DNA from 2 places in the Actinoallomurus rhizosphaericola genome. Region 1 is predicted to be linked to the other one. Evidence: riboswitches for the same ligand, from Rfam matches in the RefSeq annotation. Region 1 holds a riboswitch; the other holds the start of a gene.

What was found. A riboswitch is a leader RNA that binds a small molecule or an ion and turns the genes downstream of it on or off. The one in region 1 is predicted to bind cobalamin.
Region 2: another riboswitch for cobalamin. It lies ahead of cobN (cobaltochelatase subunit CobN); the one in region 1 lies ahead of NE234_RS41695 (putative cobaltochelatase).

Annotation. Positions count from the first base shown of each region.
Region 1 covers NZ_JAMXMW010000031.1:65,838-80,391, reverse strand. Annotated here, with positions in the region: gene NE234_RS41725 (alpha/beta hydrolase) at 1-590, opposite strand, end outside; gene NE234_RS41720 (DUF397 domain-containing protein) at 725-856, opposite strand; gene NE234_RS41715 (helix-turn-helix domain-containing protein) at 853-1,743, opposite strand; gene NE234_RS41710 (hypothetical protein) at 2,064-2,333, shown strand; gene NE234_RS41705 (DUF6504 family protein) at 2,669-2,944, shown strand; gene NE234_RS41700 (LLM class F420-dependent oxidoreductase) at 3,024-4,052, opposite strand; cobalamin riboswitch at 4,266-4,436, shown strand; gene NE234_RS41695 (putative cobaltochelatase) at 4,475-6,598, shown strand; gene cobO (cob(I)yrinic acid a,c-diamide adenosyltransferase) at 6,683-7,285, shown strand; gene NE234_RS41685 (cobyrinate a,c-diamide synthase) at 7,320-8,711, shown strand; gene NE234_RS41680 (GNAT family N-acetyltransferase) at 8,708-9,244, shown strand; gene cobI (precorrin-2 C(20)-methyltransferase) at 9,241-9,990, shown strand; gene cobM (precorrin-4 C(11)-methyltransferase) at 10,055-10,849, shown strand; gene NE234_RS41665 (cobalt-precorrin-5B (C(1))-methyltransferase) at 10,857-12,014, shown strand; gene cbiE (precorrin-6y C5,15-methyltransferase (decarboxylating) subunit CbiE) at 12,011-13,189, shown strand; gene cobJ (precorrin-3B C(17)-methyltransferase) at 13,186-14,554, shown strand, end outside.
Region 2 covers NZ_JAMXMW010000022.1:31,362-45,915, reverse strand. Annotated here, with positions in the region: gene NE234_RS36345 (MFS transporter) at 1-881, shown strand, start outside; cobalamin riboswitch at 926-1,091, shown strand; gene cobN (cobaltochelatase subunit CobN) at 1,133-4,858, shown strand; gene NE234_RS36335 (NAD(P)H-binding protein) at 4,910-5,788, opposite strand; gene NE234_RS36330 (ABC transporter substrate-binding protein) at 6,184-7,488, shown strand; gene NE234_RS36325 (carbohydrate ABC transporter permease) at 7,488-8,438, shown strand; gene NE234_RS36320 (carbohydrate ABC transporter permease) at 8,440-9,321, shown strand; gene NE234_RS36315 (DeoR/GlpR family DNA-binding transcription regulator) at 9,427-10,191, opposite strand; gene melA (alpha-glucosidase/alpha-galactosidase) at 10,289-11,620, opposite strand; gene NE234_RS36305 (endo alpha-1,4 polygalactosaminidase) at 11,713-12,567, opposite strand; gene NE234_RS36300 (alpha/beta hydrolase) at 12,865-13,791, shown strand; gene NE234_RS36295 (UTRA domain-containing protein) at 13,819-14,554, opposite strand, start outside.

The DNA.
Region 1 (14,554 bases):
AAGGAGTCGCGCAGCATGCGGGCCAGCCTCGGGAATCCGGGGCGGTAGCAGACGTCGAAGAGGGCGTCGCCGGCGTGGGTGGCGAGCGCGCCGAACAGGTCGGGCCGCAGCAACGGGGTGATCATCGCGCCGTAGCCGCCGCTGGACTTGCCGCTGATGCCGCGGTGGTCGCGGTCGGGCAGCGTCCGGTAGTGCGCGTCCACCCACGGTACGAGCTCGTCGCACAGGTAGGAGTGGTAGCGCCCGGTGGCGGGGGAGTCGAGGTACTGGCTGCCGCCGAGCGCCGTCCAGGCGTCGACGTACACGACGATCACGGGCGGGGCCTCGCCGCGGGCGAACACCCCGTCGGCCAGTTCGGGGAAGGGCTGCCGCCAGGGGCTGCGGTTGCGCCACATCGGCAGGTGCCCGGTGTACCCCTGGATGACGTACACGGTGGGGTAGCGGCGGTCCGGCTCGTCGTCGTACCCCGGCGGGACGTACACCCACAACGGCCGGCGGTGCGGATCCCCGAGGGGGTTGCCGCGCAGCAGTTCGCTGCTGAACTCGTGTTCGTCGATACGTCCGGCGAGGTCGGCCGACCAGGGCAGCATGCGGTCTCCTTCTGCGCGACTGCTGATGCCGCCGACCCTAACCCGTCCCACGGTGCTCTGGCCGCCTCACGGCCGCCGCCGGCCGTGAGGCCGCGGAAGCGGGACTCCGCGGCCGTGCCCGGGGCGGCGCCGGCTCAGTCGCCGGCTCGGTCGCCGGACGTGTCGCCGACGACGGCGACCTCGACGCAGTCGGCGTTGTTGGAGCTACGGCTGCTCTTCCGCCAGCCGACGTCGACGAGATCGGGGTGGCCACTCACGTGGATCATCTCCGTGGGTACGGGGAGGCGTCCTTGAACTCGTCCGCCGCCGCCGTGATGAACTCGGCCGACTCGTCGGGCGGCAGCGCGGCGGCCCGCAGATGGTCGAACCAGGTCGTGTGGCGCCGGACGTCCTTCTCCTTCTCGAGGAAGATGTTCCCGGCGGGGCAGTCGATGTAGACGACGTCCAGGTCCGTGGGGTCCGGAAAGCCGATGATCGTGAAGGCGCCGTCGACGCCGGGGTGGGCGCCGCGGGCGAACGGCAGCACCTGGATCGTGACGCCCGGCAGCTCGCCGACCTCGAGCAGCCGCATGAGCTGGGACCGCATCACGGTCACCCCGCCGATCGGCCGGCGCAGCACCGCCTCGTCGAGCACGGCCCACAGCTCGAGCGAGCCGGACTCGTGGAGCATGGCCTGGCGGCGCGTGCGCAGGGCGATGCGCCGGTCGACGTTCTCGGGCGTCTCGCCGGGCCGCCCGGCCTTGATCAACGCGCGGGCGTACTCCTCGGTCTGCAGCAGGCCGGGCACGAGGTGGGTCTGGAACGTCCGGATCGACGCGGCCGACGCCTCCAGGCCGATGTAGGTGTCCAGGCCCGCCGACGCGGACAGCACCGCCTCGTACTCGGTCCACCAGCCGCGCTGCTGGGCGTCCTTGGCGAGGCCGAGGAGCTGGTCGCGCTGCGAGCCCTCGGGCAGGCCGTACAGGTCGAGCATGTCGCGGACGTCGCGGATGCGCGCCACGGACTTGCCGGTCTCGATGCGGCTGACGCGGGACATGGAGCACTCGAGGTGTTTCGCGACGTCCTCGATCATGAGGCCGGCGGCCTCCCGGAGCCTGCGCAGTTCCATTCCCAGCCGGCGGCGGCGGACGGTGGGACTACGGCCATCGGACATGGGGCACCTCCATGGCGAGCGTCCTGCGCGTAATGCGAGGAGAATGGGGACCGATGGTGAGCGGTCGGTGCGGCCGAAACCTGCGGCCGGGCCGCGTCGGGGCCGTTGAACTGTGCACGGGTGATGCCGAATCCGTCTGATCTATTGGTCCGAAAATACTTGCACGTAAAACGGGGGCGGGACATCCTGACAGGGGAGGTCACTCACCGTTGCCATCTGGGCACCTTTTGCCACCATCGGATAGGCACCTTACCTGTTGAACGCCCTAGGGCGTACCCCTTCCTGCCGTAACGTCCAAAGCGTGAGAGGGGTGGCATCTCATGGCCGCCACTTCGGGATACGCGCTCGGGCCGCGGCGACGCCACCTGGAGGCGCTCGCCCGCGAAGTCGAGGCGCGCGGTCTTCAGGCGGTCCTGACCGAGGACCTGATGCTGCGCGTGGTGGACCCGCCCAGCGGGCACGGCGTCCTGGTGGTCGCCATGCCGATGTCCCGGATCCGATGGTCCTACCTGTGGGCCGGCGGCGGGCAGGCCGACGCCGACGACCCCGCCCGCGCCGCCGAGCTGATCGTGCGAACGCTCACCCGCTGAGCCTGACTCGGGGTGCTCGCCCCTGGGGTCGGGCCTCGGGTGCTCGGCCCACTGGGCCTGTGCCTCGGGGGCGCTCGCCGCTGGACCTCGGGCGCTCGCCCGCTCGCCCGCTGAGTCCGCGTCCGCGGCCGGGGCCCGCGGGTTCCGGATCCGCCGCTCTCGGGCCCGGGGTCACGTCAAGGGCTTGACGAACACCTTAGTCGAACGTATGTTCGAACTTGTCGCCTGCCTTCCCCCAGGCTCACTCCCTGTCACCGATCCGAGAGGCGGGCGGCCCGCGTGGGCGGAGCGAGCGATGGACGTGCGAGGCGTGCGGACGCGCCGGGCCGTGGGCGATGAGCCGTGTGTACGGCGATCCCGTCGAGGTCTGGCTCGCCGACGGCAGGCCGTCCCGGTTCGTCTGGCGTGGCCGGCTCTACACGGTGCTGCGGGTGCTGGACCGCTGGGTCACCACCCGCGACTGGTGGCACGAACGCCACCCGGAGGCCCCGGAGGGCGGCGAGCGGGAGTTCTGGCGCGTCGAGGCGACCCCGGACCGGACGGCCGGCGTGTACGAGCTGCGCCACGACCGGGCGACCGGCACGTGGATGCTGTCCCGCGCCTGGAACTGACGGACCGGTGGATGTCGCCCCGCGCCCGGGACTGACGGTCCGGTGGATGCCGTCCCGCGCCCGGGACTGAGGCGCCTGGTCAGGCCGGTACGAGGTCGCGGATCGCCTTCAGGGTCGGTTCGTCCTTGACCCCGGCGATGAGGAGCGTGGTCACCGGGGAGTCCCACCACAGCTGGAGCCGCTCCCTGACGCGGCCGATCGGGCCGAGCAGGGAGATCGAGTCGGCCAGGTCGTCCGGCACCGCACGGATCGCCTCGTCGCGCCGGTCCGCCAGGAACAGCTCCTGTACCCGCGCGGCCTCCTCGGCGTATCCGAGCCGCCCGATCAGGTCCAGGTGGAAGTTGTGGTCCCGCGCCCCCATGCCGCCGATGTAGAAGGCGAGCGGGACCTTGGCGAACTCCAGCGCGGTCGCCAGGTCGTCGGTGACGATCGTCGTCACGGTCGCGGCGATGTCGAACCCCTCGGGGCGGCCGGCCAGCGAGGCGCCGAAGACCGTCTCGATCCGCGTCGGGTCGACGAAGAGGGGCAGCCAGCCGTCGGCGATCTCGGCGGCCAGGGCGATGTTCTTCGGTCCCTCCGCGCCGAGGTACACCGGGATGTCCGGGCGCACCGGGTGGACGATCGACTTGAGCGGCTTGCCGAGGCCGGTCACGCGGCCCGGCGCGTACGCGGAGGCCGGCAACGGCAGCGGGTAGTGCGGGCCGGCGGAGGTCACCGGCTCCGCGCGCCGCCACACGTCCCGCAGGATCCGGACGTACTCGCGGGTGCGCTCCAGCGGGCGGGCGAACGGCACGCCGTACCAGCCCTCCACGACCTGGGGGCCGGACGCGCCGATGCCGAGGGTGAGCCGGCCGCCGGACAGCGCGTCGAGGGTCAGGGCGTGCATGGCGGTCGCGGCGGGCGTGCGGGCGGACATCTGGGCCACCGCCGTGCCCAGCCTGATGCGCGAGGTCCGCGCGGCGTACCAGGTGAGCGTGGTGAAGGCGTCCGAGCCGTACGCCTCGGCGGTGTAGACGTACTCATAGCCGAGCCGTTCGGCGGCCAGCACCGTCTCGGTCGCGTCCTCCGGATCCCGCTGCCAGTAGCCGACGTTGATGCCGAGCCTCATCCGCGCGCCTCCCAAAATAGAACAGGTTCTATTCAAGCAGATCACTTCTCTCCGGGCAGCGGCCGGCCGCTCCGCGATAACGTGCTCCCGCCGTGTTCCCGGCCGCTCCGCGACGGCGGGCACCCGCCGTGCACCCGGCGGGAGACCCCGCCGCCCGCGCGCCGGAGCACGGACGGGGGCCGTACCTGCGGTGTCGCGCGTCAGGCCGGATATGTCATGCTGTCCTCCGGCGGTACGCGGAGGAACCCGGTGCGAATCCGGGGCTGTCGCGCAACTGTGACCGGGAAGTCCTTCCCCAGAAGCAGGCCACGGCGTGAGCCGGAAGGCCGGGGACGGGTGGTGATCCGGGAGCCAGGAGACTCCGGCCGCCGAATGCCAGGCCACCTACGGGCGCGTTAACCCGAGGAAAGGACGACCACCGGGTGAACACCTATCCGTTCTCCGCCATCACCGGGATGGAGGACCTCAAGCTCGCCCTCCTGATCAACGCGGTCTCCCCGTCCGTCGGCGGGGTGCTGGTCCGCGGCGAGAAGGGCACCGCGAAATCCACCATCGTGCGGGCACTGGCCGGACTGCTGCCGGAGGTCACGGTGGTGACGGACTGCCGGTTCTCCTGCGACCCGGAGGCGCCCGACCCCCGGTGCCCCGACGGGCCGCACGGTGCGGACGACGCGCGGCGGGTGCGGCCCGCCCGGCTCGTGGAGCTGCCGATCGGCGCGGCAGAGGACCGCCTGACCGGCTCGCTCGACCTCGAACGCGCGCTCACCGAGGGCGTCCAGGCCTACCAGCCCGGTCTGCTGGCCGCCGCCCACCGCGGCGTGCTGTACGTCGACGAGGTCAACCTGCTGCACGACCACCTCGTCGACCTGCTCCTCGACGCGGCCGCGATGGGCCACTCCTATGTCGAGCGCGAGGGCGTCTCCGTCCGGCACGCCTCCCGGTTCCTGCTCGTCGGCACGATGAACCCCGAAGAGGGCGAACTCCGGCCGCAGCTCCTGGACCGCTTCGGCCTGACGGTCGAGGTGGCGGCCACCCGCGACCCGGAGGAGCGGGCGGAGGTCGTGCGCCGCAGGCTGGCGTACGAGGCCGATCCGGCGGCCTTCGCGTCCGGGTGGGCGCGCGCCGAGACGGAGCTGGCCTGGCGGATCGAACAGGCCCGCGCCCGGCTGCCCGAGGTCGTCCTGCCCGACGGCGCGCTGCGGCAGATCACGGCGGTGTGCGCGGCGTTCGAGGTGGACGGGCTGCGCGCCGACATCGTCATGGCACGCGCCGCGATGGCCCTCGCCGCCTGGCACGACCGTACGGTCGTCACTGCGGCCGACGTGCGCGTCGCCGCCCGTCTCGCCCTCCCGCACCGGCGCCGCCGCGACCCCTTCGACGCGCCGGGCCTCGACGAGGAAAAGCTCGAGGAGGTCCTGGAGGACACCGGCGGATACGAGGACGAACAGCCGCCCGCGCCGGATCCCGGGTTCGGCGAGGACACGGTGACCGACCTCGTCCCCGAGCAGGGCACCGGCCCGGACCCGCGGCCGGAGCGGGACCCGTCCCCGGACACGGACGAGGACACGGACCCTGAGGACCCCGACCCGGACCCCGACGACCCCGGTCCGGACGACGGCCCCGGCGGCGGTGGACCGGACGCTCCCGGCGACGAGCCCTCCGGCCCGCAGGAGGGGGCGCTCGTCGACATCGAGCAGGCCCTGTCCGGCGAGGGCCGCGGCGGTCGCGAGCGGGAGGCGTCCCCGGAGCCCGCGCCCGCCGACGCGCTGTACCGGCCGCGGGTCTTCACCGTGCCCGGTCTCGGCGAGGGCGCGCCGGGCCGCCGCTCGCGGGCCCGCACCCCGTACGGCCGGACGACCGGCGCGCGGCCGGGCACGCGGTCGGTACACCTGACCGCGACGCTGCTCGCCGCGGCCCCGCACCAGCGCGCCCGCGGCCGCTCCGGTCCCGGCCTCGTCATCCGCTCCGGCGACCTGCGCGAACGGGTCCGGGAGGGCCGCGAGGGCAACCTGGTGCTGTTCGTCGTCGACGCCAGCGGCTCCATGGCCGCGCGGCAGCGGATGCGCGCCGTCAAGGGCGCCGTGCTCAGCCTCCTCATGGACGCCTACCAGCGCCGCGACAAGGTCGGACTGATCACCTTCCGGGGGACGTCCGCCGAGCTGGCGCTGCCGCCGACCTCCTCCGTCGAGGCCGGCGCGCGGCGCCTCGAGACGCTGCCGACCGGCGGCCGCACCCCCCTCGCCGCCGGCCTGCTCCGCGCCGCCGACGTGCTGCGCGCCGAACGCCTGCGCGACCCCGCCCGCCGCGCCCTGCTCGTCCTGGTGACCGACGGGCGGGCCACCCACGGCTCCCCGGCCGACGCGCTGCGCGCCGCCGACCTGCTGCGCGGCGTCACCTCCGTCGTCGTCGACTGCGAACGCGGCCCGGTGCGCCTCGGGCTCGCGGGCGGGATCGCCGCCCGCCTCGGCGCCGAGGCCGTGCGCCTTGAGGAGTTGGCCGCCGACGCCCTCACCGGCGTCGTCCACGACCGCCGGGCCGCGGCGTGACCCGCCGCGCCGCCGCCATCCCCCTGACCGGCCCCGCCGCCGTTCCCGTGACCCCGCCCCGCCACCGCCGCCGGAAGGACTGACATGCCGCAGGGAAAGCCGTCCCAGGTGCCCGACGACGGGCTGACCACCCGGCAGCGCCGCAACCGCCCTCTCGTGGTCGTCCACACGGGTCCGGGCAAGGGCAAGTCGACCGCCGCCTTCGGCCTGGCCCTGCGCGGCTGGAACCAGGGCTGGCCGATCGGCGTGTTCCAGTTCGTCAAGTCCGCCAAATGGCGCATCGGCGAGGAGCGGGCGCTGCGGGTGCTCGGCGAGTCCGGCGAGGGCGGCCCGGTCGCCTGGCACAAGATGGGCGAGGGCTGGTCGTGGATCCAGCGGCCCGGCACGGAGGAGGACCACGCGGCGGACGCCCGCGAGGGCTGGGAGCAGATCAAGCGCGACCTCGCCGCCGAGACCTACACGCTGTACGTGCTGGACGAGTTCACCTATCCGATGAAGTGGGGCTGGGTGGACGTCGAGGACGTGATCGCGACACTGCGGGACCGCCCGGGGTACCAGCACGTCGTCATCACCGGCCGCGACGCCGATCCGCGGCTGGTGGAGTTCGCCGACCTCGTCACCGAGATGGGCAAGGTCAAGCACCCCATGGACGCGGGCCAGAAGGGCCAGAAGGGCATCGAGTGGTGACGCGTTCCCTGCCGAGGCGGGCGGTCCGGTGAGGATGCCGCGGATCGTCGTCGCCGCCCCCGCCTCCGGGAGCGGCAAGACGACGGTGGCCACCGGCCTGATGGCCGCGCTGACCGCGCGCGGGCTCGACGTCTCCCCGCACAAGGTCGGGCCGGACTACATCGACCCGGGCTACCACGCGCTCGCCGCCGGGCGGCCGGGCCGCAACCTCGACCCCTGGCTGACGTCGGAGGACCTCGTCGCGCCGCTGTTCCTGCACGGCGCGCGGGACGCGGACGTCGCCGTGGTCGAGGGCGTCATGGGGCTGTTCGACGGCGCGGAGGCCGCCGGGGGCGGGTTCGCCTCCACGGCGCACGTCGCGCGGCTGCTGGACGCGCCGGTCGTGCTGGTCGTGGACGCCTCCTCGGCGGGCCGCTCGATCGCCGCGCTCGTCCACGGGTTCGTCACCTACGACTCCACCGTGCGGATCGGTGGCGTGATCCTCAACCGGGTCGGCTCGGACCGGCACGAGCGGATCTGCCGGGCGGCGATCGAGGAGACGGGCCTGCCGGTGCTCGGGGTGCTGCGGCGCAACGCGGACGTCGACACCCCGTCGCGCCACCTCGGCCTCATCCCCGCGGCCGAACGCCGCGCCGACGCCGTACGGACGGTGGAGCGGCTCGGCGCGCTCGTCGCGGAGTCCTGCGACCTGCAGGGCCTGCTCGCCCTCGCGCACGCCGCCCCGCCGATCGGCGCCCGCCCCTGGGACCCGGCCGCGGCGGACCTTCCCGCCGCGGCGGCGGGCCCTCCGGCGGCTCCGGGAGAGGACGCCGTACGGCCGGCGGGCCCCGCCGAGGGCGCCGCGCGTCCCGTGGTGGCGGTGGCGGGCGGCCCGGCGTTCACGTTCGGGTACGCCGAGAACGACGAGCTGCTCGCCGCGGCCGGTGCGGACGTCGTGCCGTTCGACCCGCTGCGCGACGAGGCGCTGCCGGACGGCACGCGCGGCATCGTGATCGGCGGCGGCTTCCCCGAGATGTACGCGGCGGAGCTGGCGGCCAACGAGCCGCTGCGCCGGCAGGTCGCCGCGTTCGGCGGCCCGATCTACGCCGAGTGCGCCGGCCTGCTCTACCTCGCCCGTACGCTCGACGGCGCGCCGATGTGCGGGGTCGTCGACGCCGAGGCGTCCATGACGTCCCGCCTCACCCTCGGCTACCGCGAGGCGGTCGCGGTGACCGACTCGCCGGTCGCGCGGACCGGCGAGCGCTTCCGCGGCCACGAGTTCCACCGCACGGCGGTGCGGCGCGGGCCGGACACCGCGGCCGCCTGGCGCTGGCCCGGGGCCGGGCCCGAGGGATTCGCCGGCCCTCTCCGCCTCGCCTCCTACCTTCATCTCCACTGGGCTGGTAGTCCGGAGATGGCGAGTCGTTTCGTGGGAGCATGCCGATGACCTTCGACATGGGAGTGCTGCTGGAGACCCAGCGGCTGCTGCTGCGCCCGTTCGAGGAGGGCGACACGGCGGACGTCCTGGCGGCGAGCCGTGACCCGGAGATCCTCCGCTGGATGCCCTGGGCGCCCGCCCAGACCGCCGAGACCGCGCTGGCCTGGTGCGTGTCGCACGCGCACGTCGATCCGACGCTGGGGGTCAACTTCGCCATCGTCGCCGGGGACCGGTTCGCCGGCACCGTCGGACTGGGCCGTACGGACTGGGCCGACGGCCGCGTCGAGGTCGGCTACTGGATCGCGCCGTGGGCGCGGCGCAAGGGCTACGCCGTCGAGGCGACGCGCGCCGCCGCCGCGTACGCCTTCGAGAAGGGCCTGCACCGGGTCGAGCTGCTGGCCGCCGTCGGCAACCTGGCGTCGCAGGGCGTCGCGGCGAAGGCCGGCTTCACCCGGGAGGGCGTGCTCCGCGAGGCCATGCTGATCCCGGCCGGACGGGTCGACGCCGTGCTGTTCAGCCTGCTGGAGAGTGAATTCTCATGAACCCTGACAGACCACGGTTGATCGGCGTGGGCGTCGGGCCGGGCGATCCCGAGCTCGTCACGGTCCGGGCGGTCCGGATCCTGCGCGAGGCCGACGTCGTCCTCGTCCCGGTGATGGCGCTGGACGAGCCGGGCCGCGCCGAGTCCGTCGTCCGCGCGTACACCGACCGGGCCGAGCGCGTCGTCTTCGCCCTCAACGACCGGGGCGGGCTGAGCGAGCGGCGGGTGAGCGCCTGGGACGCGGCCGCGCGCCGGGTGGTCGAGGCGTTCGCCGGCGGGGCGCGGACGGTGGCGTTCGCCACGATCGGCGACCCGAACGTCTACTCCACCTTCACCTACCTCGCCCGCACCGTACGCGAACGGGAGCCGGGTGTGGAGGTCGAGACCGTGCCGGGCGTCACCGCGATGCAGGACCTCGCCGCGCGGTCGGGGACCGTGCTGACCGAGGGCGACGAGTCGCTGTGCCTGCTGCCGCTGACGGGCGGCTCCGCGCGGCTCCGTACCGCCCTGGAGACACGGGACACGGTCGTCGCGTACAAGTTCGGCCGCGTCGCGGAGGAGACCCTGGCGGCCGTACGGGACGCGGGCCGGCTCGACGACGCGGTGTACGGCGCGCGGCTCGGCCTGCCCGACGAGGACGTACGCGCGGCGAAGGAACTGGTGGGGCCGGTCCCGTACCTGTCGACGCTGATCGTGCCCGGCCGCCGGACCGTCACCGGCGGAAAGCTGAACGGGGGGAACCGATGACCGAGCGAAGCGAGGCATCAATGAGCACAGCGGTTTCGCTCATGAGGCCGACGAAGGAGGCCTCATGAGTGGACGCGTGGTGTTCGTCGGGGCGGGGCCGGGCGCGGCGGACCTGCTGACGTTCCGGGCGGCGAAGGCGATCGCCGAGGCCGACGTGGTGATCTGGGCGGCCAGCCTGGTCCACGAGGACGTGCTCCAGCACGCCCGCCCGGACGCGGAGATCGTCGACTCGGCGCGGCTGCCCATGGAGGGCGTCCTGCCGTACTACGAGCGCGCTGTCGCCGAGGGCCTGACCGTGGCGCGGATCCACTCCGGCGACCCGGCGCTGTGGGGCGCGCTGCAGGAGCAGCTCGACCGCTGCCGCGCGCTGGGCCTGGAGACCGAGGTCGTTCCGGGCGTGTCCAGCTTCTCGGCGGTCGCCGCCGCCGTGGAGCGGGAGCTGACCATCCCCGAGGTCGCCCAGTCGGTGATCCTCACGCGCCTCGGCGGGGGCAAGACGCCGATGCCGCCGGGGGAGGAGGTCCGGGAGTTCGCCCGGCACGGCACGACGATGGCGCTGTTCCTCTCGGCGGCGCGGTCCAGGCAGCTGCAGGAGGAGCTCCTGGAGGGCGGGTACCCGCCGGACACCCCCTGCGTGATCGCCTACCAGTGCACCTGGCCCGACGAGCTGATCGTGCGCTGCCGCCTCGATGCGCTGGAGGAGACCGTCAAGGAGCACAAGCTGTGGAAGCACACGCTCGTGCTGGTCGGCGCGGCGCTGGAGGCCGGCGGTACCCGCTCGCACCTGTACCACCCGGGCCACTTCCACGGCCACCGGCGCGCGGACCGGGCGGCCCGCAGGGCGCTGCGGGGCGGCTGAGCCGGCGATGACGACACCCTACGAACCCGACATGCCGCGGACCATGAAGGCCCGCGGCACGGCGCTGCGCACCGGCTGGACGACCGGCACCTGCGCCTCCGCGGCGGCCAAGGCCGCGGCGGAGGCACTGGTCACGGGCGCCGCGCCGGAGGTCGTCGAGGTGGCGCTGCCCTCGGGCCGTCGGGTGACGTTCGCGGTGGACTCCTGCGTGTCCGGGGAGGGCCGGGCCGAGGCCGTCGTCGTCAAGGACGCCGGGGACGACCCGGACGTCACGCACGGCGCCCGCCTGACCGCCACCGTCTCCTGGCGGGACGAGCCGGGCATCGAGCTGGACGGCGGCGTCGGCGTCGGTGTGGTCACCAAGCCCGGCCTCGGCCTGGAGGTCGGCGGGCCGGCGATCAACCCGGTGCCCCGGCGGATGATCGAGCAGGCGGTGGGGGAGTCGGTGGACCTGACCGCCCGAGGCGTCCGCGTCGTCATCTCGGTGCCCGAGGGCGAGAAGATGGCGCGCAAGACCACGAACCGGCGGCTCGGCATCCTGGGCGGCATCTCGATCCTGGGCACGACGGGGATCGTGCGGCCGTTCTCGACCGCGTCGTGGCGGGCCAGCGTCGAGCAGGCCGTCTCGGTGCTCGCCGCGCAGGGCCAGCGGACGCTGGTCCTGTGCACCGGCGGCCGTACCGAGCAGGGCGCGATGGCGATGCTGCCCAAGCTGCCGGACGTGTGCTTCGTCGAGGTCGGCGACTTCACCGGCGCCGCGCTGCGCCGGGCGGTGGAGCACGGCGTCGCGCAGGTCGTGTTCGTCGGGATGGCCGGCAAGCTGACCAAGCTCGCGTCCGGCATCCTGATGACGCACTACACGCGCTCCAAGGTCGACACCGCGCTGCTCGGCGAGATCACCACCGACGTCGGCGGCCCGGCGGACCTGGCCGCGCGGGTCGCGGAGGCGAACACCGCCCGCCACGCGTACGAGCTGTGGGAGGAGGCCGGCCTGCTCGGCCGCGCCGGTCGCGAGCTGTGCCGCCGCGTCGCCGGGGTGCTGGAGCGCTTCGCCGAGGACCAGGCGGCCCAGGTGCCCGGCGCGAGCGGCGTCGCGGCGCAGGTCGTCCTCGTCGACTTCACCGGCAAGCGGATGATCGCGATGTACGGGCGGCTGGCCCGGTGATCACGGTGGTGGGCTGCGACGGCTCTCCGCCGTCCCCGCAGGCGATGGACCGGATCCGGGCCGCCTCCCTGCTCGTCGGCGCCCGCCGGCACCTGGAGGCCGTACGCCCGCCGGAGCACGCGCGCCGGATCGTGCTCGGCGACGTGACGGCGGCGCTCGACCAGGTCGACGCGGCGGACGGCGATGTCGTCGTGCTGGCCAGCGGCGACCCGGCGTTCTTCGGCATCCTGCGGGCGCTGCGCGGGCGCGGCCACGCCCCTGAGGTCCTGCCCGCCGTGTCGTCGGTGGCGACCGCGTTCGCGCGGATCGGCCTGCCCTGGGACGACGCGGTCGTCGTGAGCGCGCACGGCCGTGACCCGCGCACCGCCGTGAACGCCTGCCGGGCGCTGCCGAAGGTCGCCGTCCTCACGGCGCCGTCCTGCGGTCCGGACGTCATCGCCGCCGGGCTCGCCGGCTGGGACCGCACGCTCTGGGTGGCCGAGTGCCTCGGCGGCCCCGATGAGCGGGTCCTCCGGTGCGCGCCGGCCGAGGCCGCCGCCCGCGACTGGGCGGACCCGAACGTCGTGGTCGTCCTCGACGAGGACCGGCTCGCCGGCGGGGCCCGCGTGCACGATCAGGCCGCCGCGCCGCCGGACGGCTGGGCGCGCGCGGACGACGCGTACGACCACCGCGCCGGAATGATCACCAAGTGGGAGGTGCGCGCGGTCGCGCTGTCCCGCCTGCGGCCGACGCTCGGCCGGCTGATCTGGGACGTCGGCGCGGGCAGCGGCTCGGTCGGGATCGAGTGCGCCGAGCACCACGCGGCCGTCATCGCCATCGAGCGCGACCCGGCGGCCTGCGCGCTGATCCGCCGCAACGCCCGCTCCGGCGGCGTGCGCGTGGTCGAGGGCGCCGCGCCCGAGGCGTACGACGCGCTGCCCGACCCCGACGCGGTGTTCGTCGGCGGCGGTGGCCTCGACGCGCTCGGCGGGGCCCTCGCGCGCCGTCCCGAGACGGTCGTGGCGACCTTCGCGGCGGTCGACCGTGCCGTGGCCGCGCGGCGGCTGCTGGCCGACGCGGGCTACTCGGTCGAGGGCGTGCAGGTGGCGGCGTCGCGGTTCGCCGACCTGCCCGGCGGGTCGTTCCGGCTGGAGGCGCAGAATCCGGTGTTCGTGCTGACGGGGAGGTCACGGTGACGGAGACGACGGGACGGACCGCTGCGGGCTCGGAGGAGCAGGGACGTACGAGCGCGGGGACGGAGACGACGATGCGGATCGGCGTCGTCGCGGCGACCGCGAGCGGCCGTACGGCGGCCGAGACGCTGCGCGCGGCGTGGCCGGACGAGGTCCGCGTGCTCACGGCGGACAAGGCCGCCGACGCGCTCCGCGAGGCGTGGCGGACCTGCGACGCCATCGTCAGCTTCCTCGCCGTCGGCGCGACCGTACGGGTGCTGGCGCCGCTGCTCGGCCACAAGACCACCGACCCCGCCGTCGTCTGCGTGGACGAGTCGATGGCCTTCGCGGTCGCCGTCCTCGGCGGCCACCACGGCGGGAACCTGCTCGCCCACCGGCTGACGGGCGTGCTCGGCTGCACGCCGGTCGTGACGACCGCCAGCGACCGCGGCAACGTCACGCCGCTCGACTCCTACGGCGCCGACCTGGGCTTCACCGTCCACAACCCGGACCTGCTCGCTCACGTCGGCGCGGCCGTGCTGTCCGGCGAACCGGTGCGCGTCGAGGGCGCCGAGGGCTGGCCGCTGCCCCCGCTGCCCCCGAACGTCTCACCCGGCGCCGAGGACGCCGCGCACCGCATCCTCGTCACCGACCACGCCGAGCTGGACTGCATGTGCCACGAGGGGTGGTTCGGCGGCGCGCTCGTCTACCGGCCCAAATCCCTGGTCGTCGGGGTCGGCTCGGCGCGCGGCGTGTCCGCCGAGGAGGTCGGGGCGCTCGTCGACCAGACGCTGGCCGCCGCCAGGGTCGACCCCGCCGCCGTACGGTTCCTGGCGACCGTCGACCTCAAGGCCGACGAGGAGGGCATCCTCCAGGCGGCCGCCGCGCGCGGCTGGGAGGTCGTCACCTACCCGGCCGAGACCCTGGCCGCCGTCGCCGTCCCCAACCCCTCCGAGGTGGTCCGCGCCGAGGTCGGCACGCCCAGCGTCGCCGAGGCGGCCGCGCTGCACGGCGCGCGGGCGCACGGCCGGGACGCCGAACTCGTCGCCGAGAAGCGCAAGTCCGCGAACGCCACGGCCGCCGTCGCCCGGCTCGCGCCGCGCGGCCGGCTCTCGATCATCGGCCTCGGGCCCGGCGCTCGCGACCTGCTCACGCCGCGGGCGGTCGCCGCGCTGCAGCGGGCGTCCGTCGTCGTCGGCCTCGACCAGTACCTCGACCAGGTCCGCGACCTGATCCGCCCCGGCACGCGCGTCCTCGCCTCGGGCCTCGGCAAGGAGGAGGAGCGCGCCCGTACCGCCGTCGCCGAGGCGTCGGCCGGGCGCGCCGTCGCGCTCGTCGGCTCCGGCGACGCCGGGGTGTACGCCATGGCCAGCCCGGCGCTGGAGTTCG
Region 2 (14,554 bases), on a different contig from region 1:
CCGCCGACCTCGTACGGCCCGAGAAGCGTGCCGGGGCCATCGCGATGATGTTCACCGGCCTGACCGTGGCCAACGTGCTCGGCGTTCCGGGCGGCACCGCGCTGGGGCAGGCCCTCGGCTGGCGGTCCACGTTCTGGGTCGTCGCCGCGATCGGCCTGGTCGCCCTCGCGGGCATCGCCACCCTCGTCCCGGCTCGGCCGCGGCCGTCCGCCGACACCGGCCTCCGCGGCGAACTGTCGGTCTTCCGGCACGGCCAGGTCTGGCTCGCCCTCGCCATGACCGCCCTCGGCTGGGCCCCGGTCTTCACCGTCATCACCTACGTCGCGCCGCTCGCCACCCGCGTCACCGGGTTCTCCTCCGGGGCGGTGCCGATCCTCATGGTGCTGTTCGGCGTCGGCATGGTGGCCGGCAACGCGCTGGGCGGCAGGCTCGCCGACCGCGCGCTCATGCCCAGCCTGTACGGGATCCTCGCCGCCGTCATCGCGGTGTCGCTTCTCCTCTTCTTCGTCGTGCACGGCAAGGTCGCGGTGGTCGTCGTGATGCTGCTGCTCGGAGTGGTCGGCAGCGCGACGATCGCGCCGCTGCAGACCCGGGTGCTGGACAAGGCGGCGGGCGCGCCGACGATGGCGTCCGCGGCCAACATCGCGGCGTTCAACCTCGGCAACACGGTCGGGCCGTTCCTCGGCGGGCTGGCCATCGACGCCGGTCTGGGCTACGCCTCGACGACCTGGATCGCCGCGCTCATCGGCGCCGCCGGCCTGGCGGTCGCGCTGGTCTCCGGTGCCCTCGACCGGCGCGCCCCCGAGCGGGCCGTCGGCGCGTACGCCGGCATCACCGCCGAGGGTCTTCGTCCCTCCGAGCTCGAACATCCTCGGCGCTGACGCCTCGCGCGCCGCGGCGGTGCGCCCGCCGGGGCGCGCTCGTAGACTGATCGCTCGACGGCGAGGGAAGGAACCCGGTGCGAGTCCGGGGCTGTCCCGCAACTGTGACCAGGTAGCGAGCCCGCACGTACGGCCACGGCGATGAGCTGGAAGGCCGCGGGGGAGCGGTGACCTGGAAGTCAGGAGACTTCCCGCCGTCGCCGACCTTTCACCCGAGCCGGGGCGAGGACCCCCGAGGGAAGGAACGACACGTGCGTGTCCTGCTGCTCTCCACCGCCGACACCGAACTCCTGTCCGCGCGCTCGGCGGACGCCGGTTACGTGACGGGCAACCCGTCGCGTCTCGACGTCGCCGACCTGGACGCGCTGTGCGCGGGCGTCGACGCCGTCGTGGTCCGGCTGCTCGGCGGCCTGAAGACCTGGCGGGAGGGGATCGAGGACCTGCGCGGCCGGGACGTGCCGCTCATCGCGCTCGGCGGGGAGGCCGCCCCGGACGCGGAGCTGATGGCGCTGTCGACGGTGCCCGCCGGCGTCGCCGCCGAGGCGCTGGCGTACCTCCGCGAGGGCGGCGTGGACAACCTGCGGGAGCTGGCCCGCTTCCTGTCCGACACCCTGCTGCTGACCGGCGAGGGGTTCGAGGCGCCGCGGGAGATGCCCGCGTACGGCCTGCACCGGACCGGGGAGCCGAAGGACGGTCGGCCGACCGTCGGCGTCGTCTTCTACCGGGCGCACGAGCTGTCCGGGAACACCGCGTTCGTCGACACGCTGTGCGAACGGATCGAAGAGCTCGGCGCGAACGCGCTGCCCGTCTTCTGCGGCTCGCTGCGCTCCGCCGACGAAGGGCTGATGGAGCTGCTGGGGCGGGCCGATTCGCTGGTCGTGACCGTCCTCGCCGCCGGGGGAGCGGCGAGCCGACGAGCGAGCGGAGTGGTCGGCGAGGAACGAGCCGGCCGCGGAGCGAGTGAGGAGGGGAGCCCGACCCGGAAGCACCTCGCGGTGGCGGCGGACGCCTCGGCGGGGGGTGACGAGGACGCCTGGGACGCCGGGGCGCTCGCCGCGCTCGACGTGCCGGTCGTCCAGGGGCTGTGCCTGACGACGTCCCGCGCGACCTGGGAGGCGTCGGACGCCGCGCTGTCCCCGATGGACGCCGCGATGCAGGTCGCGATCCCCGAGTTCGACGGCCGGCTGATCTCGGTGCCGTTCTCCTTCAAGGAGGACGGGCCGGACGGCATCCCCGTGTACGCCGCCGACCCGGAGCGGGCCGCGCGGGTCGCCGGGATCGCCGTGCGCCAGGCCCGGCTCCGGCACACGCCGGTCGCCGAGCGCCGGCTCGCGGTCGTGCTGTCGTCGTACCCGACCAAGCACTCCCGTGTCGGCAACGCCGTCGGGCTGGACACGCCCGCCTCGGCGGTCCGCCTGCTCGGGGCGCTGCGCGAGGCGGGCTACGACGTCGGCGAGTACCCCGAGGACGGCGACGAGCTCATCCACGCGCTGATCGCGGCGGGTGGGCACGACGTCGAGTGGCTGACCGAGGATCAGCTCCGCGCCGCGCCCGCGCGGGTGACGCTGAAGGACTACGAGCGGTGGTTCACCGCGCTGCCGGAGCCGCTGCGCGAGCGGATGCGGGAGCACTGGGGCGAGCCGCCCGGCGAGCTGTACACCGATGGCGACGACATCGTTCTCGCGTCGCTGCGGTTCGGGAACGTCGTGCTGATGATCCAGCCGCCGCGCGGGTTCGGGGAGAACCCGGTGGCGATCTACCACGACCCCGACCTGCCGCCCTCCCACCACTATCTGGCGGCGTACCGCTGGCTGGACGAGGTGTTCGGCGCGGACGCCGTGGTCCACCTCGGCAAGCACGGCACGCTCGAGTGGCTGCCCGGCAAGGGCCTCGGCCTCTCCGCCGAGTGCGCCCCGGACGCGGTCCTCGGCGACCTGCCGCTGGTCTACCCGTTCATCGTCAACGACCCGGGCGAGGGCACGCAGGCCAAGCGGCGCGGCCACGCCGTCATCGTCGATCACCTGGTGCCGCCGATGGCGCGCGCGGAGACGTACGGCGACCTGGCCAAGCTCGAACAGCTCCTCGACGAGTACGCCACCGTGCAGGCGCTCGACCCGGCGAAGCTGCCGACCGTGCGCGCCCAGATCTGGACGCTCGTGCAGGCCGCCCAGCTCCACCACGACCTGCACGTCACCGACGAGCCGGGCGAGGCCGACTTCGACGACTTCGTCCTGCACATCGACGGGTACCTCTGCGAGGTCAAGGACGTGCAGATCCGCGACGGCCTGCACATCCTCGGGCAGGCGCCGGAGGCCGGGCAGCGGGTGAACCTCGTGCTCGCCGTGCTGCGCGCCGCGCAGGTGTGGGCGGGCCGGGCCGGGGCGCTGCCCGGGCTGCGCGCCGCGATCGCGGCGGCGTACGGGCTGGACGAGCGGGAGCTGCTCGCCGTCCCCGGCGCGCGGGTCGAGGCCACGGCGCTGACCGAGGTCGTCGACGGCCCCGCCCGTACGGCATCGGACGTCGTGGACCTGCTGGAGGCGGTCGCGCGCCGGCTCGTCGTCGGCATGGAGACGCTCGGCTGGGACGCCTCCCGCGCGGCGGCGGTCTGCGCCGAGGTGCTCGGCCGCGAGGTGCCCGAGGTCGTGACGCTGCTGGAGTTCGGCGCGCGGGAGGTCGTGCCGCGGCTGGACGCGACGTCGGGGGAGCTCGACGCGGTCCTGCACGCGCTCGGCGGCGGGTACGTCCCCGCCGGGCCGTCCGGGTCGCCGACCCGCGGGCTGGTCAACGTGCTGCCGACCGGCCGCAACTTCTACTCCGTCGACCCGAAGGCCATCCCGTCGCGTACGTCGTGGGACGTCGGGGTGTCCCTCGCCGAGTCGCTGATCCGGCGGCACCTGGACGACACCGGCGAGTACCCGCGCAGCGTCGGCCTCACGGTGTGGGGCACCTCCGCGATGCGCACGCAGGGCGACGACATCGCCGAGGTGCTCGCGCTGATTGGCGTCCGCCCGGTCTGGGACGAGGCGTCCCGCCGCGTCACGGGGTTCGAGATCATCCCGCGCGAGGAGCTGGGCCGGCCGCGCGTCGACGTCACGCTGCGGATCTCCGGCTTCTTCCGGGACGCGTTCCCGCACGTCATCGCGCTGGTGGACGACGCGATCGGCGCGGTCGCGGAACTCGACGAGGCCGGCAACCACGTACGCGCGCACGCGCTGGAGGACCTGGCCGGGCACGGCGACTGGCGGCGCGCGACGAGCCGCATCTTCGGGTCCAAGCCCGGGGCGTACGGCGCGGGCCTGCTGCCGCTGATCGACGCCCGCAACTGGCGGGACGACCGGGACCTCGCCGAGGTGTACGCCGTGTGGGGCGGCTACGCGTACGGGCGCGGCCTGGACGGGCGGGAGGCGCGGACCGACATGGAGGCGGCGTTCCGCCGGATCTCGGTCGCGGCCAAGAACCAGGACACCCGTGAGCACGACATCATGGACTCCGACGACTACTTCCAGTACCACGGCGGCATGGTCGCCATGGTCCGGTCGCTGACGGGGCGCAACCCCGCGGCGTACGTCGGCGACTCGGCGCTGCCGGACCAGGTCAGGACGCGGACGCTCGGGGAGGAGACGCACCGGGTGTTCCGCGCCCGCGTCGTGAACCCGCGCTGGATCGCCGCGATGCGCCGACACGGCTACAAGGGCGCGTTCGAGCTCGCCGCCACCGTCGACTACCTGTTCGGGTACGACGCGACGGCCGGGGTCGTGGACGACTGGATGTACGAGAAGCTCGCCCAGGAGTACGTCTTCGACGCGGAGAACCGCGCGTTCATGGAGCAGTCCAACCCCTGGGCGCTGCGCGGCATCACCGAACGCCTCCTGGAGGCCGCCGACCGCCGCCTGTGGGCCGAACCCGACCCGCAGACGCTGGACCGGCTGCGCCGGACCTACCTCGACCTGGAGGGCGACCTGGAGGGCGGCGAGTAGGCGAGGCCGGCGGCCGGCGCGGCCGGCGCGGCCGGCGGCGGCGGCGGCCGATCAGGCCAGGACGGCGGGCTTGAGCACCTCCTCGCACCACTGACGGAAACCGGTCGGGGCGGGTGAGGTCACGGCCCGCTGTTCGGCGTCGTAGATGCCGTCGCTCTGGGCGATGGCCATGTCGACCAGGCCCTGCGCCCAGGCGTCGCTCATCCCGTACCGCGTCATCGTCGCCTTGTACGCCTCGGGGTCGGCCTGCTGGAAGCGGACCGGGCGCTCCAGGACCTCGGTCAGGATCTGGGCCATGGCGTCGGGGGACAGCGAATCGGGGCCGATCACCGGGACGGTGTCCTGCCCGGACCAGGAGTCGTCGGCCAGGAGGCGGGCCGCGGTCGCGGCGATGTCGCGGGTGGCGACGGTCGCCAGCGGGCGGTCCGCCTGGTTCGGCATGGAGAAGATCCCCTGCGTCCTGATCGCTTCGACTTGGTGGAGGAGGTTCTCCATGAAGAACGGCATGGCGAGGGCCCGGTAGCCGACCCCGGTGCTCTCGATCAGGTCGTCCATCGCGAACGCGGGCGACAGCAGCCCGGCGTGCCTGCCGTAGCCGCGGCCCAGGCTGGTGACTCCCACGACGCGCTCGACGCCCTGAGCCTTGATGGCGTCACAGGCCGGGCGGGTGAAACCGAGGTAGTGCTCCCGGATGTCATCGGCGCGCGAGTTCGGGGGGACGAGCCACAGGACGCTGTCGGCGCCCTTGAACGCTTCGGCGAGCACCTCGCGGTCGCTGTGGGAGCCCTGGACGACCTCGGCGCGGTCACGGGTGCGCGGGGCGATCCGGCCGGGATCGCGGGCGATCACCCGGACGGGCCGGCCGCCGTCGAGCAGCGTGTCGAGGACCTGACGGCAGATCTCGCCGGTGGGAGCGGTAATGACGATCACGGGAACCTCCGGGAGCGATGGCGATCCGGCGCGGTGTGCCGACGGGGTCTCCCGTCGTCGGACGCACCGTTTCCGATGTTAATGCGTTCACCATATCAGTGATTCCAGCAGTGCTAACACTGACTCGTTATCGGTGGAAACCGTTCGTCCTGTGCACCGCCGTCGCTCGGGCGCCGGCGTCTCGCCGCGCCGGAGGGGGCCGCGTCCGCAGAGGTCTCGGCGGGCTGTGACCGTCGATGATCGACCACTGTTCGGTTGCGGCAATGTGACGGTGTTATTCGCAGAACGCCTTGAAGACGTGATTGATTCTGATCTAAAGTCCCATGCACTGCTCGCAAACGAGCATCGATTCTGACTGAAGCGCACGCGCGGGCGGCCCAACCAGGGAGTTATCTATGACGCGCGCAAGATCACGTCTGCTCGGCCGTACGGCCGGTACGCGACTCATGGCCATGGCCACCACGCTCGCTCTCGGGGCCGTGGCGGCCTGCTCCGGAGGAGGATCCGGATCCTCACACGGCGCGACGATCTTTTGGCACGGCTACACGGGGCAGGAGGCGAAGGAGATCGCCGCGCTCGGCCAGGAGTGGAACCAGGCCCACCCCGGCCAGAAGGTGAACGTCACCTTCGCCGGCAGCAACGACGACGCACTGAAGAAGACGCTCGGCGCGTTCGTGTCCGGCAAGGCGCCGGGCGTGGCGTACGAGTTCGGCTCGTCGATCACGACACTGGCCAAGCGGCCCCAGACCCAGGACCTCACGTCGCTGGTGAAGAGCGCCCCCGAGTTCAAGTGGGACGACTTCTTCCCGGCCGCCCGGCAGGCGGCCACGACGCCGGACGGCAAGGTCTACGGCGTTCCGGCGCTGGTGGACAACCTGGCGCTGGTCTACAACAAGAAGATGTTCGACGCGGCCGGGCTGTCGTACCCGACGCCGTCCTGGACCTGGACCGACTTCCAGAACGCCGCGCGCCGGCTGACCGACGCCGGTAAGAAGCAGTACGGCTGGGCCTACGTCAACGACGGCACCGAGGACACCGTCTGGCGGTTCCTCGCGCTGCTGTGGCAGGCGGGCGGCGACCTGCTCACCCCGGACGGCAAGAAGGCCGCGTTCGACTCGCCGGCCGGCCTGGCCGCCATGCAGCTCCTGCACGACATGTCCGTGACCGACCACTCGGTCTACCTCGACGGCGGCGACCAGCAGTACCTCAACCTCTTCAACTCCGGGAAGATCGGGATGATGTGGACGGGGCCCTGGGACCTGTCCTCCATCACCAAGGACGTGCCGTACGGCGTCCAGATCCTGCCCGGCAAGGTCACCCACGCGACGATCGCCGGCCCGGACGTCTACATGCTGTTCAACAAGTCCGACCGCGCGACCGCCTGGGCCTTCCTGCAGTGGCTGACCTCCCCGGAGGTCCACCTGCGCTTCGCCACCGCCACCGGCGACCTGCCGCTGCGGCAGTCGGAGACCCAGCTCCCGGGCTACCAGCAGTTCCTGAAGAAGTACCCCGGGGACAAGGTGTTCGTCGACAACCTGGCGAAGAACGCCACGAAGTCGCGGCCGAACATCCCGGAGTACTCCAAGATCTCCCAGGCCCTCGGCCTGGCGGTGCAGGCGGTGCTGCTCGGCAAGGCACAGCCCCAAGCCGCCCTGGACCAGGCGCGTGACGAGGTCAACAGCGTCATGGCGGGCGCGTAATGGCGGTCGTGGCGGCCGACCGGGCCGCGTCCGAACGCCGGCGCGGCCACCGGACCCACCGGCCCGGCCCCCGGATGCGCCGGGCCGACCACGTCGCCGGCTGGGCCTTCGTGTCCCCGGCCGTGCTCCTCATCGGGCTGTTCGGCCTGGTCCCGGTCGTCTGGTCGCTGCTGCTCTCCTTCCAGCAGACCGACCTCACGTCGCCGGGCACGTGGACCGGCGCCTCGAACTACCAGAAGATGGTGCACGATCCGGTCTTCTGGCAGGCGGCCCGGCAGACCCTGGTCTACTGCGTGCTGTTCGTGCCGATCACGATGCTGCTGGCCATCCCCATCGCCGTGCTGCTCAACCAGAAGGTGCGCGGCATGCTGTTCTACCGGATGGCGGTCTACGTCCCGCTGGTGACCTCGACGGTCGCCACCGGCGTGATCTTCAGCTGGCTCCTCAACCCGCAGTTCGGCCTGGTGAACGCCGCGCTGGGCAAGGTCGGCCTGCCGCAGCAGGGGTTCTTCCAGAGCACGGGCGAGGCGCTGCCCGCGGTCGTGATGATGACCGTCTGGGGCTGGCTCGGCTTCGCCGTGATCATCTATCTGTCGGCCCTGCAGAACGTCCCGCGCGAGCTCATGGAGGCCGCGGCCCTGGACGGCTGCGGCCGGGTGAAGGCGTTCTGGAAGGTCGAGTTGCCGCTCCTCGCGCCGGCCTCGTCCTTCCTCCTCGTCTGGCTGACGATCAACGCGCTCCAGCTGTTCGACGAGGTCTACGTGACCACGAAGGGCGGCCCCCTGCACGCCAGCACGGTCCTCGTCTACTACCTGTACCAGCAGGCGTTCGTGAACTTCGACGGCGGCTACGCCGCCGCGATCGGCAGCGCGCTGTTCCTGGTGATCCTGGCCGTGACCATGGTCCAGCTCTGGCTGAGCCGCCGGGCCTCCCACTACGAGGTGAACTGACATGGCCGACACGGCGCTCACGCGGTCGATGGGACGCGCCCGTACGGCGGAGCGGGAGCGCCCGCCGCACCGGCGGTCCCGCCGGCCCAGCCCCCTGCACCTGATCCTCATCCCGCTGTCGGCGGTGATGCTCGCCCCGCTCATCTGGATGGTGCTGCTGTCGATCTCCACCGAGGCGGAGACGCGGCGGTTCCCGCCGGGGCTGCCGCACGGGATCCACTGGCAGAACTACACCGACGCCTGGAGCCAGGGGCCGTTCGGGCACTGGCTGCTGAACAGCGCGATCGTGTCGGTCGCCTGCGTCGTCGGCAATCTGGTGCTGTGCTCACTGGCCGGCTACGCCTTCGCCCGGATCCCGTTCCTCGGCAACCGGGTGCTGTTCGTCGTGGTCCTCGCCACGCTGATGGTGCCGTTCCAGATCGTCATGCTGCCCACCCTCATCGTGATGCAGCACCTGCACCTGACCGACACGCTCGGGGCGCTGATCGCGCCGAACCTCGCCACGCCCTTCGGGGTGTTCCTGATGCGGCAGTTCTTCACCACCGTGCCGAAGGAACTGGAGGAGGCCGCCCGCATCGACGGCGCCGGACGGCTGCGGACGCTCGCGAGCGTCCTGCTCCCGCTCATGGGCCCGACGCTCGCCACGCTCTCGGTGCTGACGTTCCTCAACGTCTGGAACGACTTCCTGTGGCCGCTCATCGCCGTGCAGAGCCCGGGGAACATGACGATCCAGCTCGGCCTGCAGAACTTCCAGGGCCAGCACTTCACGAACTGGCCCGTGCTGATGGCCGGCACCGTCACCAGTCAGATCCCGGTGCTCGTCCTGTTCGTCATCGCGCAGCGCTTCTTCGTCCGCTCCATCGCCTCGTCCGGGCTCAAGTGACCCGGTGCGCCGTGGCCCCGGCCGGAACGCCGGCCGGGGCCACGGCGTCCGGTGTCAGCGGATGGCGACCTCCGGCCGGCTGAAGGCGGTGGCCTTCGTCCGGCGTCAGACGATGGTGACCTCGACGCCCGCCGCGCGGAGCCGGTCCAGCTCGGCCGCGTCGGCGCCGGAGTCGGTGACCAGCATGGTGATCTCGTCGATGCCCGCGATGCGGGAGAAGGCGCGCTTGCCGACCTTCGAGCCGTCGGTCAGCACGACGACCTGATCCGCGGTGCGCAGGAAGCTGCGATCGGTCTGCGCCTCGACGTCGTCGTGGGTGCTGATGCCCCGGCTCGCCTCGATGCCGTCCACGCCGATGAAGGCGATGTCCAGGTTGATCCCGGCCAGGGCCTGCTCGGCGAGCGGGCCGACCAGCTCGTACGACGCCGAGCGCACGCTGCCGCCGGTCACCACGAGGTCGACGGCGGGGCGTACGGACAGCTCCCCGGCGATGTTCAGCGCGTTCGTGATCACCTTGAGCGGACGGGCCGACGCGCCGAGGATCCGCGCCAGCTCCGTCGTCGTCGTGCCGCCGCCCAGGCCGACCGAGTGCACCGCGTCGGTCACCAGCCGCGCCGCGGCCTGCGCGATGCGCAGTTTCTCCTCGTGGTGGCGGCCCGAGCGGTAGCGGATCGGCAGCTCGTACAGGACCTCGGCCGAGACCGCGCCGCCGTGGGTGCGCTTGAGCAGTTGCTGCTCTTCGAGAACGCGCAGGTCCCGGCGGACGGAGGCGGGGGACGCGCCCAGCTCGCCGGTGAGGTCGGCCACGGAGACGGAGCCGTCGCGGGCCAGCCGGTCGAGGATCAGACCGAGACGCTCCTCTTGACGCATTCGATCACTATAAGGCGATCGCGGCCGCGCGGGAACGATTAATTCCGGGGGTTATCGCTCACGGTGTTGCTCGGTTGGCCCCGCCTCCGTGCAGCCGTCACCGAGAGCCGGGGGAGAGCCGTCCTCGCAGGGCCGGGGGCAGGGCGTCGCCGTGCGCGGCCACCATCGCGTCGCACAGCTCCCAGATCTGGTCGACGGTGAGCGCGGCCGCGGTGGCCGGGTCGGACATCGCCGCGTGCCGGATGTGCCGCGGGTCGCCCTCGACGGCGGCGGCGACGACCAGCTCGACGACGTTGAGGAAGCTCCGGTTCAGCGCGGCCAGCTGCGGCGGCAGCGCCCCCACCGCGTGCGGATGGACGCCGAGCCGGTCGACGGTCGCCGGGACCTCCACGCCCGCGCCCGCCGGCAGGTTGGTGATCAGGCCGGTGTTGGCGGTGGTGACCTGGATCGAGCGCAGGGCGCCGGTGACGAGGCTGTGGATCACCTGCGGGGCGTACTCGGTCGCGTCCTCCTCCTCGCGGGGCTCCGGGTCCAGCCCGGCCGCCAGGCTCTCCCGGATCGACTCGTACTCGGCGACGTTGCCCGCGCTGATCCCGAGGTAGTCGCCGACCGGGATGCGCAGCCGCTCGATCTCGGCGGGATGCCGCAGGTAGAAGGGGACGTACTCGGAAGAGTGCTCGCTGGTCTCGGTCGGGTAGTAGCCGAGCCGCCGGTACATGTCCACGCGCACCCGGCGGCGCAGCTCCGGGTCGCGCTCGATCGCCGCGTCCAGCGCCGGGTACAGGTCGCGGCCCTGGTGCTGCCAGCGCAGGATCCACGCCTGGTGGTTGACCCCGGCGGAGAGGAAGTCGACCTCCTCGTGCGGCACGCCGACGATGTCGGACAGCCCGCGGACGGTCCAGTAGACGGAGTGGCAGAGACCGGCGGCCTTGAGCCGCGGCGCCACCGTGGCCAGGTACTGCAGGTTCATGGCCATCGGATTGGTGTAGTTCAGCAGCCACGCGTCGGGGCACACGGCGGCCATGTCGGCGGCCAGCCCCTCCAGCAGCGGGAACGTCCGCAGGGCGCGGAAGATCCCGCCGATGCCCAGCGTGTCGCCGATCGTCTGCCGGAGCCCGAAGCGTTCCGGGACCTCGAAGTCGATCGTCGTGGCGCGGTGACCGCCGACCGCGACCATGTTCACCACGACGTCGCTGCCGTCCAGGGCCGCCCTGCGGTCGAGCTCCGCGACGATCTCCGGCTTGGCGCCGAACCGCTCCGCGGTGCGCCGGGCGAGCGCCTCGGCGACCGACAGCCGCTCGGGGTCGATGTCGTGCAGCGCGAGTCGTACGTCCGCGAGCTCGGGGAAGGACAGGATGTCGCGCAGGAGCTGCTGGGTGAACTCGACGGAACCGGCGCCGATGAAAGCGATACGGATGGACGGGGACATACAGGGTGAACCTTCCACTTACGGGGGTGGCCGGCGGCGGCCCCGCACCTCGTGACCGCCGCCGGCCGGTACAGCCGGATGAACAGGGTGGGTCAGACGCCCCGGCAGGGGACGCGGTAGGCGGTGAGGTCGAGGTCCTTCTTCAGTGAGTTGAAGTTCTGCGCGTTGGCCTTGCTGCAGAACTTCGACGTGGCCAGGGAGTACTCCACGTTGAACACGGCCTTGCCGGCGGCCACGTACTTGTCATAGCCGTAGCCGGTCTGCGCGGTCGTGCACTCGTTGTTCGCCCAGCACTCCTCGTTCAGCGCCCAGTCGAAGTACGGCTGGAGCGTCTTGAGCTGGGGGATGTCGTTCTTCAGGCCGGCGGAGAGCCCGCGCTTGTGCGCCTCGTTCGCCAGCCAGGTGTTGAAGTTCAGCTGGTCGTTGGCGGTCATCGGGAAGCCGGGGTCGTTGTCGTACCCGTCGACGTTGTCGAACTCGATCGCGTCGAAGCCCTTCGCCTTGCACATGTCCATGCGCTTGGTCAGGATCGTGCCGAGCTTCCCGGTGTACTGCCGGACGTCCAGCCAGCGCTCACCGGCCCAGCCGTCGACGTCGTTGCCGAGCACGCTGCTCGGGAAGTCGCCGGCGTCGGGCCGCCAGTTCTCGTACGTGCCGGCGCTGATGTAGCAGACGACCTTCCGGCCGGACTTGGTCGAGTGGAGGTTCGACACGTCGGCGGCGGTGGCCTCGAACCCGTCGATGTCGTACATCGCGACGTCCAGGTACGGCGCGGACGGGACGGTCTTCAGCTGCCACTGCCAGCTGGTGTTCAGGGCGGGCTTCCAGCAGCCGCTGCAGGAGACGGGGTCGGGCAGGGTCGCCGCGCCGGCCGGGACGGCCAGGCCGAGGCAGGCGACGAGTGCCGCGCTGAGGGCGGCGACGACGAGACGTGCTCTTTCGCGCATGGGCGCTCCTCGTGAGTTCGAAGAAACACGGGGCGGCATGCGTGCTGTTCCGCACTCCCCGTACGCGCCGGCCCCGGAGTCTCCGCGGCGGCCGGGGTGGCGTCGCCCATAGGGATCGGCAGGACTGACGCCAGCACGCGAAAGAGCTCTCCTTCCGTCGGCCAGGACCGAGGATTGCTCATTCGTGCTCTCTTTGCAAGGCTTCGGTGCAGAAACGAGCAGATTCCTGGTGGTATGAGCTTTCGTGAGGGGTTCGGCCGTGGCGCGTGCCGGAGCGCGGCCCTACGCTGTCCCGCCATGGGACAGGATGTGCTCGGGGTGGACTATGAGGCGATCCGGCTGACGCTGGACGACGACGCGGAGGGCGAGGTGGTCGCCACGCTCGTCCGGCGGCCCTGTCCCGGCAGCCGGAAGGCCGTGCTCTACATCCACGGGTTCACCGACTACTTCTTCCAGACGCACCTCGCCGACTTCTACGTCGAGCGGGGGTACTCCTTCCACGCCCTGGACCTGCGCAAGTACGGCCGCTCACTGCTGGACCACCAGACGCCGAACTTCGCCCACAGCATGTCCGACTACTTTCCGGAGATCGACGAGGCGGTCCGCCTCATCCGCGAGGACCATGACACGCTGCTGGTGAACGGCCACTCGACGGGCGGGCTGGTCTCCGCCCTGTGGGCCGATCGCGTCCGCGGCCGTGGACTGGTCGACGGCCTGTTCCTCAACAGCCCGTTCCTGGAGCTGAACGTCCCCGCCGGGCTCCGCCGTACGCTCACGCCCGTCGTCCGCGTCCTGGCGAAGGGCCGCCCGAAGATGGCCATCCCGGCGGGCGTCAGCCGGTCCTACGTTCACAGCATCCACCGCGACCACGACGGGGAGTGGGACTTCGACCTGACCTGGAAGCCCGCCGAGGGCTTCGGCGTGCGGGCCGGCTGGCTGTCGGCGATCATCAAGGCGCAGCGGCAGGTCAAGGCGGGGCTCGCCATCGACGTGCCGGTCCTCGTGATGGCCTCCACGACGACCGTACGCGGCAGGAACGGCGACTTCTCCACCGGCGACGGCGTGCTGAACGCCGACGACATCGCCCGCTGGTCGACGCGCCTCGGGCGGCACGTCACGTGCGTGCGCGTCGAGAGCGGGCTGCACGACCTGGTGCTGTCCGCCGCGCCCGTACGGGCGAAGGTCTTCGAGGAGCTCGACCGCTGGCTGACGGCCTACCTTTGACCGGCCACGGTGGACGGGCCGGGATCTTCAGAACCGGTCGCACCCGCCCGCCTGGCTGACGGAGAACACGTGGCGCGTCGCGGCGCAGACGGTCTCCAGCACGTGGATCGGCGTGTCCTCGGTGGAGTAGGAGGCACGGAGGACCTGCACGACCCAGTCGCCCGGATCGAGGCGGAGCAGGTCGGTCTCCGGCCCCGTCGCCGGCCGGGCCATCAGCGTCTCCTCCGCGTGCCCGAACGCGTGACCGTGGGCGGTGATCGCCTCGTGCAGGGTGGGCGCGAGCAGCTCGGGCTCCATGACGGGGGTCTCCGCGAACAGGTCGACGCGGAGGTACGAGACGGCGACCCGGACGGGGACGTCGTCGGCGAGCACCAGGCGGCGGCGCGCGATGACGTCCTCGCCGGGCCGTACGCGCAGGCAGGTCGCGATGTGCTCGCGGGCGGGCTCCCGGCCGACGTCGAGGAGGCGCAGTTCGGAGCGGATGTCCTCCCGCTCGGCCGTGCTGACGAACCTCCACCCGGCCCCGTACGGCGACGGCTCCGTCGGCAGCTCCCGCCGCACCACGAGCGGAGGCATCCGCTCGCCGAACGGGGGAACCCGCTCGGCGGGCGGCTCGGGCACCGGCGCGGTGGTGCCCCTGCGCATCTGCGAGATCCGGCCGGGGGAGACTCCGAGCGTGCTGGCGATCTCCTCGAGGCGATGGCCGCTCTCCCGCGCCTCGGCGATCGCCTGTCGGCGCATCCGGGCCGCCTCCTCGACCAGC